2 linked regions of the Azospirillum brasilense genome follow. Each later gene encodes a partner of the first gene's protein in a complex. Links are inferred from orthologs where the notes say so. Each region holds a gene or a part of one and is shown in the gene's direction. Other genes may lie near its edges.

Region 1 (5,472 bases):
AGATGGGGCATGCATCGCATAACGAAGCGCTATGAGGCCAATCGTCGTCAGCCCCATCGCCTGCGCGCCGTCAAGCGTTGCAGCGATCCGGCCTTTGCCGCCAAGGTCGAGGACATCCCCGCAAAAATCGACCGGCTCCCCGAACCTTTTGAATGGGGCCGTGCACCAGTCGTTTGGTTGGGGCGGTCATACTCGCAATTCCCATCCACCTATGCGGGCAGCCTCCTTGTCGTCGTCGATGCGACGGTTCAGCTTCGACGACGTGTCTCGTTCGGCGTCCGCAGCCTTCCGATGGGCCGACCCCTCGGCTGGAAAGGAGACGTGATGGGAATTCTCCTGGCCTTCGCGCCCTTCATTGCCTTCGCCGTCCTCGACCGACTGGTCGGGCCCGTGGAGGGACTCATCGCCGGTGCTCTCGTTTCAGCCACCATGCTGCTGCGCGACTGGATGAGCCCCGGCAGGACACCGAAAATCCTTGAAGTCGGCACGGTGCTGCTGTTCGGTGGGTTGGCGTTCTACGCCGTGGCAGGCGGACCGACTTGGTCCGTCATGGGGGTCCGGCTGCTCGTCGATGCCGGGCTCTTGCTGATCGTGCTGATCTCCATCGCGCTGCGGCGCCCCTTCACGCTGCAGTATGCGCGGGAGCAGGTTGCCCATGAATTCTGGGACAGCCCGCGCTTCATCCACACCAATTACGTGATCACGGGCGTGTGGGCTCTGGCGTTCCTCGTGCTGGTGATCGCGGACATCGTCCTGCTCTACCGGCCCGATCTTCCGCCTCGCTTCGGCATCGTCGCGACCGTGCTGGCGCTCGTCGGCGCGATCAAGTTCACATCCTGGTACCCGGAACATCAGCGGTCCGCCGCCGGCACGGTGTGAATCCCATGTCTTCGTCCGTGTGCTAGGACGCCGCCGCTTCCTCGTCCAGCAGGAGGGTGCCGGGCCAGTCGCCGCCGCCGACCAGATCGCGCACCACCCGCAGGAAGGTCTCGCGCACCGCCGCCGCGGCTTCGGTCACCGGGGCGCCGCGGGGCCGGCAGAGATGGACCGAGCGGCGCAGGGATGGCGAAACGATCAGCCGGGCGGAGACCTGGCCCGCCCGCCATTCCTCCATCACCGCCGAGATCGGCAGGACCGAATAGCCCACCCCCTTGGCGACCAGCGCCTTGATCTGGGGGAGCCCGTTGATCTCCACCGCCACGGTGACGATGGTGCAGGTCTCGCGCGCCACCCGTTCGATGCGGTCGCGCAGGTTGTGCGGGCGGCTCGGCAGGATCAGGTCCTTGCCGGCCAGCTCGTCGAAGGCGATCTCGCCATCGTCACCGCCCGGCGGCCCGATCAGGTAGAGGTCCTCGCCCACCAGCGATTCGGCCAGCAGGGTGCGGGACCGCGTCACGTCGTAGATGCAGCCGAAATCCAGCCGGTCGTCGTTCAGCCATTCCAGGATCGTTCCGCTGAAGGATTCGACCACCCGCAGCGACACCTGCGGCAGCTCGGCGCGGACCGCCTGGACCAGGGGAACCGCCGCCACCAGCGCCACCGACGAGGTGAAGCCGACGGTTACCAGCCCGCTCGGCGTGCCCGAGCAGTTGCGCACCTGTTCGGTCGCCTGGGCGACGTGGCGCAGGATGATCTCCGCATGCTCGTACAGCCGGGTGCCGGCGGCGGTCGGCTTGACCCCGTGGACGCCGCGGGTCAGCAGCTTGACTCCGAGGCCCGCCTCCAGATTGCGGATGTTGTGGCTGAGAGCCGGTTGGGCGACGTTCAGCTTCTGAGCCGCGGCCGTGAAGGAGCCTTCATCGACGATGCCGATGAAATACCGCAACTGACGCAGATCCAACGCTCACCTTCCTTTGCCCAGCCCTTTGCCTGCGGGATCGACAATCCCCCGCCTCGGCCAATCATGTCGGTGCGCTGCAAGCGGATCAAGGCAAGTGGATGAGGAAAGCGCCGGGCAAACCCGGTTCAACCATCTGCAGGGCCGCTGCGTTCCATTGATCCGTTTCATAAGACTTATCAGAGACCGGCGGGTAATCCACGGACCGGCACGGCCTAGCTTTTCCCCATCCGCACAAGCGGATGAGCCGTCCGCACGCCTGCGCCCCGCCCCGCGGGGCCGGGATTACAGCCAGGAAGGGAAGAGGATTTCACCGATGCACCATTCCGGCGACCTCGACATGACGCGGCGCGGCCTCCTGCTTGGGACCGCCGCCACCGCCGCGCTGACGGCGACGCCGTTCCGGGCGCCGGCGCGGGCGGCCACCGTTGGAGAGACCGCCATGCCACCCCCCGCGACCGGAGCCGACGCGCCGTCCCTGTCGCCCGTTCTGTCCAAGGTCACCTTCACCGTGAACGGGCAGCGCCGCGACCTCGAACTCGACACGCGGACGACGCTGCTCGACGCGCTGCGCGAGCATCTTCACCTCACCGGCACCAAGAAGGGCTGCGACCACGGCCAGTGCGGGGCCTGCACGGTCATCGTGGACGGGCAGCGCATTAACTCCTGCCTGACGCTCGCCGTGATGCACGAGGGCGGCAGCGTCACCACCATCGAAGGGCTGGGCCTGCCCGGCAAGCTGCACCCCATGCAGGCCGCCTTCGTAGAGCATGACGGCTACCAGTGCGGCTACTGCACGCCGGGCCAGATCTGTTCGGCGGTGGCGATGCTGGACGAGATCAAGGCCGGCGTGCCCAGCCACGTCACCGCCGACCTGACCGCGGCGCCGCAGGCCACCGTGGACGAGTACCGGGAGCGGATGAGTGGCAACATCTGTCGCTGCGGCGCCTATTCCAACATCGTCGATGCGATCTCGGACGTCGCACGGAGGGAGGCATGAGACCCTTCACCTACGAGCGGGCGGACTCCCCCGCCGCCGCCGCCGCCGCGGTCGAGCGCCGGCCGGGCGCCAAGTTCATCGCGGGCGGCACCAACCTGCTCGACCTGATGAAGCTTGAGATCGAGACGCCGGCCCATCTGATCGACGTCAACGGGCTGAAGCTCGACACGCTGGAAGCGACGCCGGACGGCGGGCTGCGCATCGGCGCGCTGGTGCGCAACACGGCGCTGGCCGCCGACCAACGGGTGCGGCGCGATTACGGCGTGCTGTCGCGCGCCCTGCTCGCCGGGGCGTCGGGCCAGCTGCGCAACAAGGCGACGACGGCGGGCAACCTGCTCCAGCGCACGCGCTGCCCCTACTTCTACGACACCAACCAGCCCTGCAACAAACGCCAGCCCGGCAGCGGCTGCGCCGCCATCGGCGGCTACAGCCGGCAACTCGCCGTGGTCGGGTCGAGCGACGCCTGCATCGCCACCCACCCCAGCGACATGGCCGTCGCCATGCGCGCGCTGGACGCCACGGTGGAGACGGTGCGGGCCGACGGGACAACGCGGACGATTCCCATCGCGGAGTTCCACCGGCTGCCCGGCGACACGCCGCACATCGAGACGGCGCTGGTGCCCGGCGAACTCATCACCGCGGTGACGTTGCCCAAGCCGGTCGGCGGCACCCACGTCTACCGCAAGGTGCGTGACCGCGCGTCCTACGCCTTCGCGCTGGTCTCCGTCGCGGTGGTGGTGCAGCGCGACGGCGGCGGCCGGGTGGCGCTGGGCGGCGTGGCGCACAAGCCCTGGCGCGTCGAGGCCGCCGAGGCCGAGATGCCGCGCGGCGCCAAGGCGGTCACCGCCGGGCTGCTGGCCGATGCGAAGCCGACGCACGACAACGCATTCAAGCTGACCCTGGTCGAGCGGACGCTCGCCTCGGTGCTGGCCGAAGCGAAAGGGTGAGACATGAAGTTCGACACTCCCGCGACCACCAACCCGATCGACCAGCTGAAGGTGGTGGGCAAGCCGACCGACCGCATCGACGGCCCGCTGAAGACGACGGGAAAGGCCACCTACGCCTATGAATGGCACGACGTGGCGCCGAACGTCGCCTATGGCTGGGTCATCGGATCGGGCATAGCCAAGGGGCGCATCGCGTCCATGGACCTGGAGGCGGCGCGGAAGGCCCCCGGCGTCGTCGCCATCGTCACGGCGGAGAACGCCGGCTCCCTCGACAAGGGCAAGCGCAACGCCGCGACCCTGCTCGGCGGGCCGGAGATCGAGCATTACCAGCAGGCCGTCGCCCTGGTGGTGGCGGAGACCTTCGAGCAGGCGCGCACCGCGGCGGGGCTGGTGCGCATCGACTACACCGCCGCGGACGGCGCCTATGATCTGGCCGCGGCCAAGGACAAGGCGGAGAAGACCAAGGACGGCGATTCCGTCGTGGGTGATTTCGCGGGCGCCTTCGCGGCGGCTCCTGTGAAACTCGACGAGACCTACACCACGCCGGACGAGAGCCACGCGATGATGGAGCCGCACGCGACCATCGCCGCCTGGGAGGGCGACCGGCTGACCGTGTGGACCTCCAACCAGATGATCGACTGGATGGTCACCGACCTGTCGGCGACGCTGAAGATGCCGAAGGACAAGGTGCGCGTCATCTCTCCCTTCATCGGTGGGGGTTTCGGCGGGAAGCTGTTCCTGCGCGCCGACGCGCTGCTGGCGGCGCTTGGCGCGCGGGAGGCCGGGCGGCCGGTCAAGGTCGGGCTGTCGCGGCCCCTGATGATGAACAACACCACGCACCGCCCCGCCACTATCCAGCGCGTCCGCATCGGCGCCACGCCGGACGGCACGATCACCGCCATCGCCCATGAGAGCTGGTCGGGCAACCTGCCCGGCGGCTCGGAGGAGACGGCGACCGACCAGACGCGGCTGCTCTACGCCGGGGCGAACCGCCTGATCGGCAACCGCATCGCCACGCTCGACCTGCCCGAGGGCAACGCCATGCGAGCGCCGGGCGAGGCGTCGGGGATGATGGCGCTGGAGGTCGCCATGGACGAGATGGCGGAGAAGCTGGGCATGGACCCGGTGGAGTTCCGCATCCGCAACGACACCCAGAGACCGACCCCGCCGACCCCCACCGGCCCTTCTCGCAGCGCCAGCTCGCGCAGTGCCTGCGCCTCGGCGCCGAGCGGTTCGGCTGGGCGAAGCGCAACCCGCAGCCGGGGCAGGTGCGCGACGGGCGCTGGCTGGTCGGGCTGGGCGTGGCGTCGGCTTTCCGCAACAACCTGCTGACCAAGTCGGCGGCGCGGGTGCGGCTGGACCAGCGCGGGATCGTCACGGTCGAGACCGACATGACCGACATCGGCACCGGCAGCTACACCATCATCGCCCAGACCGCGGCGGAGATGATGGGGGTGGGCTTGGACAAGGTGGCGGTGCGGCTCGGCGATTCGAGTTTCCCGGTGTCCGCGGGCTCGGGCGGGCAATGGGGCGCCAACAACGCCACCGCCGGGGTCTATGCCGCCTGCGTGAAGCTGCGCGAGGCGGTGGCGCAGAAGCTCGGCGTCAACTCCGCCGACGCGCAGTTCGCGGACGGTCAGGTCGTCGCCGGCAACCGCAGGGTCCCGTTGGCCGAAGCGGCGGGCGCC
Region 2 (4,898 bases), 710 kb from region 1 along the record:
CTGCGGGGCCTATCCCAACATCGTCGCGGCGATCCGGCAGGCCATGGCCACCGCCGCCCCGAAGGCGGAGGGCGCGCCATGAGATCCTTCACCTACGCCCGCGCCGACAGCGCGGCGGACGCGATCGGGCGGGCCGGCGCCTCCGGGACGGCCTTCGTCGCCGGGGGGACCAATCTGCTCGACCTGATGAAGGCCGATGTGCTGCGGCCGGAAGGGCTGGTCGACATCTCGCGCCTGCCGCTGGACCGGATCGAGGAGACGGCGGAGGGCGGACTGCGGCTGGGCGCGTTGGCGCGCAACGCCGACACCGCCTATGACGAGCGCGTGCAGACCCGCTACCCCATGCTGTCCAAGGCGATTCTCGCGGGAGCCTCGGCGCAGCTCCGCAACATGGCGACCAACGGCGGCAACCTGCTGCAGCGGACCCGCTGCTACTACTTCTATGACACCGCCACCCCCTGCAACAAACGGGAGCCGGGGTCGGGCTGCGGCGCGATCGGCGGGGTGAACCGCATCCACGCCATCCTGGGCGCCAGCGACCATTGCATCGCCGTCCACCCCTCCGACCTCTGCGTCGCACTGGCAGCGCTCGAAGCGGTGGTCCAGGTGACCGGGCCGGAGGGTGAGCGCAGCATCCCCTTCGCCGAGTTCCACCGCCTGCCCGGGGACCGCCCGGAGATCGACACGGTCCTGCGGCCGGGCGACCTCATCACGGCCATCGACCTGCCGGCCAGGGGCTTCGCCGAGCATTCGACCTATCTGAAGATCCGCGACCGCGCCTCCTACGCCTTCGCGCTGGTGTCGGTCGCGGCGGGGCTGGAGATGGATGGGGGCACCGTCCGCGAGGCCCGCCTGGCGCTGGGCGGGGTCGCCCACAAGCCCTGGCGCGACCCGGAGGCGGAAACCGCCCTCGTCGGGAAGCCCGCCACGCCCGACCGGTTCCGCGCCGCCGCGCGTGTTCTGCTGCGCGACGCCAAGGGGCACGAGCACAACAGCTTCAAGATCGAACTGGCCGAGCGCGCCATCGTCCGTGCCCTGACCGAAGCCGCCGAGCGCAAGGGAGCGCCCCGTCCATGATCGCCATTCCCAGCATCCCCGGCTTCCTGACGGAGCCCAACGGCCCCATCGGCAAGCCCGTCAGCCGGGTGGACGGGCGCAAGAAGGTGACCGGCGACGCCCATTACGCCGCCGAGTTCACCTTGCCGGACCTTGCCCACGGCTGCATCGTCTCCAGCGCCATCGCGCGCGGGCGAATCACCCGCATCGACACGGCAGCAGCGCTGGCTCTGCCCGGCGTCATCCACGTCTTCACCCACGAGAACCGGCCGAGCCTCGCCTGGTTCGACCGCAAATGGAAGGACGACGACGCGCCCAAGGGAGCGCCCTTCCGCCCGCTCTACGACGCGGAAATCCACCACGCGCTCCAGCCGGTGGCGCTGGTGATCGCCGAGAGCTTCGAGCTGGCCCGCTACGCCGCCCGCCTCGTCCACATCGAGTATGAGGCGGCTCCCCACCAGACCGACCTGCGCGCCAACCGCGCGAACAGCTTCACCCCCGGCAAGGACAAGGGCGGCTTCGAGCCCCCGCCGAAGCCCCGCGGCAACCCGGAGCAAGCCTTCCTGGACTCGCCCGTCCAAGTGGACGCGGAGTTCACCCAGGCGGCGGAATACCACAACCCGATGGAGATGCACGCCACCACCGTCCTGCACCACGACGACGGCACGCTGACCGTCCACGACAAGACCCAGGGCGCTCAGAACTGCCACACCTATGTCTGCAACGTCTTCGGCCTGGCCAAATCCGCGGTGCGGGTGATGTCGCCCTTCGTCGGCGGCGCCTTCGGCTCCGGCTTGCGGCCGCAGCACCAGCTCTTCATGGCCATGCTGGCGGCGACGCAGTTGAAACGCTCCGTCCGGGTGGAGCTGTCGCGCCCGCAGATGTTCAGCTTCGGCCACCGGCCCGAAACCATCCAGCGGGTGGCGCTGGGCGCCGACCGCGACGGCACGCTGCGGGCGCTGATCCACGAGGCGGTGCAGGAAAGCTCCCAAAACGAGAACTATGTGGAGATCGTCGTCAACTGGTCGGGCCAGCAGTACGCCTGCGACAACGTCCGGCTGGACTACAAGCTGACCCGGCTGGACGTGCACACGCCGCTGGACCAGCGCGCGCCAGGGGCTGCGACCGGCGTCCCGGCCCTGGAGATCGCCATGGACGAGCTGGCCTGCAAGCTCGGCATGGACCCGGTGGAGCTTCGCCTGAAGAACTACGCGGAGACCGACCCCAACACCGGAAACCCCTTCTCCAGCAAGGAACTGCGCGCCTGCTTCCAGCACGGGGCGGAGCGGTTCGGCTGGGCGAAGCGCAGCCCCGCGCCGCGCTCCATGCGCGAGGGGCGCGAACTGATCGGCTGGGGCATGGCGGCGGGCGTATGGGACGCCATGCAGGGGCAGGCCGCCGCCAAGGCGGTCCTGGGCGTCGACGGCAAGCTGGTGGTGTCCAGCGCCACCGCCGACATCGGCACCGGCACCTACACCGTCATGACGCAGATCGCCGCCGACGTGCTGGGCCTGCCGATCGAGGAGGTGACCTTCTGCCTGGGCGATTCCTCGCTTCCCACCGCCCCCATCGAGGGCGGGTCCTGGACCGTCTCCACCGTCGGGTCGGCGGTGAAGGCGGTGTGCGACCGGGTGCGGTCACAGCTGATCACGCTGGCCGGGAAGCTGGACGACAGCCCGCTGAAGGGCGTGGCGGAGGCGGACGTTCTCTTCGCCGACGGCCATCTCATCGTCCGGGACGACCGGGCGCGGCGGCTGTCCATCACCGAGGTGATGCGCGGCTCCGGCACCCTGTCCATCGAGGAGGAGGCGCGCGCCCTGCCCTATCTGCTGGCGCGGGCGCGGCACACCTTCGCCACCCATTCCGCGGTCTTCGTGGAGGTCCGGGTGGACGAGGATCTCGGCACCATCCGGGTATCGCGCGTGGTCAGCGCCATCGCCGCCGGCCGCATCATCAACCCCAAGACGGCGCGCAGCCAGATTCAGGGCGCCGTGGTCTGGGGCATCGGCATGGGGCTGGAGGAGGAGGCCTTCACCGATCACCGGCTTGGCCGCGTGATGAACCACGACTACGCGGAGTACCATGTCCCGGTGAACGCCGACGTGCCGGAGATCGACGTACTGTTCGTCGAGGAGCATGACGACATGGTCAACGCGCTGGGCGCCAAGGGAGTCGGCGAGATCGGCATCGTCGGCGTTCCCGCCGCCATCGCCAACGCCATCCATCACGCGACCGGCGTGCGCGTGCGCGACTTCCCGATCACGCTGGACAAGGTGCTGGCGGGTCTTCGCTGACGAGGGCGGGTGGTTGCGACGGGCCCCCACCCAACCCTCCCCCGCTTCGCAGGGGAGGGCTTTTCTCCTCCCCCTGCGCAGCGGGGGGAGGCCGGGAGGGGGGCCCTACGCCACCACTTCCTTACGCCGCAGCGACAGCCTCGACCGGCGCCATGCGGATCAGGTAATCAAAGGCCGACAGGGCGGCCTTCGAGCCCTCGCCCATGGCGATGATAATCTGCTTGTAGGGCACCGTCGTCGCGTCGCCCGCCGCGAACACGCCGGGGATGGAGGTCTGGCCGCGGGCGTCCACCTCGATCTCCCCGCGCGGGCTCAGCGCCACAGACCCCTTCAGCCACTCGGTGTTGGGCACGAGGCCGATCTGCACGAAGATGCCTTCCAGATCGATCCGGTGCACCTCGCCGGTGTTGCGGTTCTTGTAGCTGAGGCCGGTCACCTTGGTGCCGTCGCCATGCACCTCGGTCGTCAGGCCCGAGGTGATGACGCGCACGTTGGGCAGGCTGCGCAGCTTGCGCTGGAGCACCTCGTCAGCGCGGAGCTGGCTGTCGAACTCGATCAGCGTCACCTCGGCGACGATGCCGGCCAGATCGATCGCCGCCTCGACGCCGGAGTTGCCGCCGCCGATGACCGACACGCGCTTGCCCTTGAACAGCGGGCCGTCGCAATGCGGGCAGTAGGCCACGCCCTTGTTCCGGTACTCGTCCTCGCCGGGGACGCCCATCTGGCGCCAGCGGGCGCCGGTGGACAGGATCACCGTCTTCGACTTCAGCGAGGCCCCGTTGGCGAGCCGGACCTCGATCAGGCCGCCCGGCTCCGAGGCGGGGATCAGCTTCTCCGCCCGCTGCAGGTTCATCACGTCGACCTCATACTCCTTGACGTGCTGCTCCAGCGCGGTGGCCAGCTTCGGGCCCTCGGTGTGGGAGACCGAGATGAAGTTCTCAATGGCCATGGTGTCGAGCACCTGACCGCCGAAGCGTTCCGCCGCGACGCCGGTGCGGATGCCCTTGCGGGCCGCGTAGATCGCCGCCGCGGCGCCGGCCGGGCCGCCGCCGATCACCAGCACGTCGAAGGCGTCCTTGGCCTTGATCTTCTCCGCGTCGCGCTGCGAGGCGCCGGTGTCGATCTTGGCGAGGATCTGCTCCAGCCCCATGCGGCCCTGGCCGAACGGCTCGCCGTTCAGGAAGATCGACGGGACGGCCATGATCTTGCGCGATTCGACCTCCTGCTGGAACAGCGCGCCGTCGATGGCGACATGCTTGATCCGCGGGTTCAGAACGCTCATCAGGTTCAGGGCCTGCACCACGTCGGGGCAGTTCTGGCAGGACAGCGAGAAGTAGGTCTCGAAGCTGTACTCACCATCCAGCGCCTTCACCTGCTCGATGACCTCCGCCGACTCCTTGGAGGGGTGGCCGCCGACCTGCAGCAGGGCGAGGATGAGGGAATTGAATTCATGGCCCATCGGCAGGCCGGCGAAGCGGATGCCGACGTCGGTGCCGGTGCGCTTGATCGCGAAGGAAGGCTTGCGCGCGTCGTCGTCGCTGCGGACGA

What was found.
Region 2: the proteins of paoA (region 1) and H1Q64_RS18835 are in contact, whole or in part, in a crystal structure (PDB 5G5G), measured with the Escherichia coli proteins. The link is inferred for Azospirillum brasilense from one-to-one orthologs.

Annotation. Positions count from the first base shown.
Region 1 is NZ_CP059450.1:1,891,611-1,897,082, forward strand. What follows is about bases 1,014-3,995. They hold paoA (aldehyde dehydrogenase iron-sulfur subunit PaoA), read left to right. Parts: upstream 1,014-2,153; coding sequence 2,154-2,837; downstream 2,838-3,995. Other genes in these bases: H1Q64_RS21990 (LysR family transcriptional regulator), read right to left, coding at 1,014-1,840; H1Q64_RS22000 (FAD binding domain-containing protein), read left to right, coding at 2,834-3,784. Also shown: H1Q64_RS33995 (hypothetical protein), read left to right, coding at 10-879; more of H1Q64_RS21990, read right to left, coding at 902-1,013. UniProt on the Escherichia coli protein: Oxidizes aldehydes to the corresponding carboxylic acids with a preference for aromatic aldehydes. It might play a role in the detoxification of aldehydes to avoid cell damage.
Region 2 is NZ_CP059450.1:1,184,982-1,189,879, forward strand. What follows is about bases 674-3,711. They hold H1Q64_RS18835 (xanthine dehydrogenase family protein molybdopterin-binding subunit), read left to right. Parts: upstream 674-1,073; coding sequence 1,074-3,350; downstream 3,351-3,711. Other genes in these bases: H1Q64_RS18830 (FAD binding domain-containing protein), read left to right, coding at 674-1,077; ahpF (alkyl hydroperoxide reductase subunit F), read right to left, coding at 3,472-3,711. Outside these bases: H1Q64_RS18825 ((2Fe-2S)-binding protein), read left to right, coding at 1-82; more of H1Q64_RS18830, read left to right, coding at 79-673; more of ahpF, read right to left, coding at 3,712-4,898. UniProt on the Escherichia coli protein: Oxidizes aldehydes to the corresponding carboxylic acids with a preference for aromatic aldehydes. It might play a role in the detoxification of aldehydes to avoid cell damage.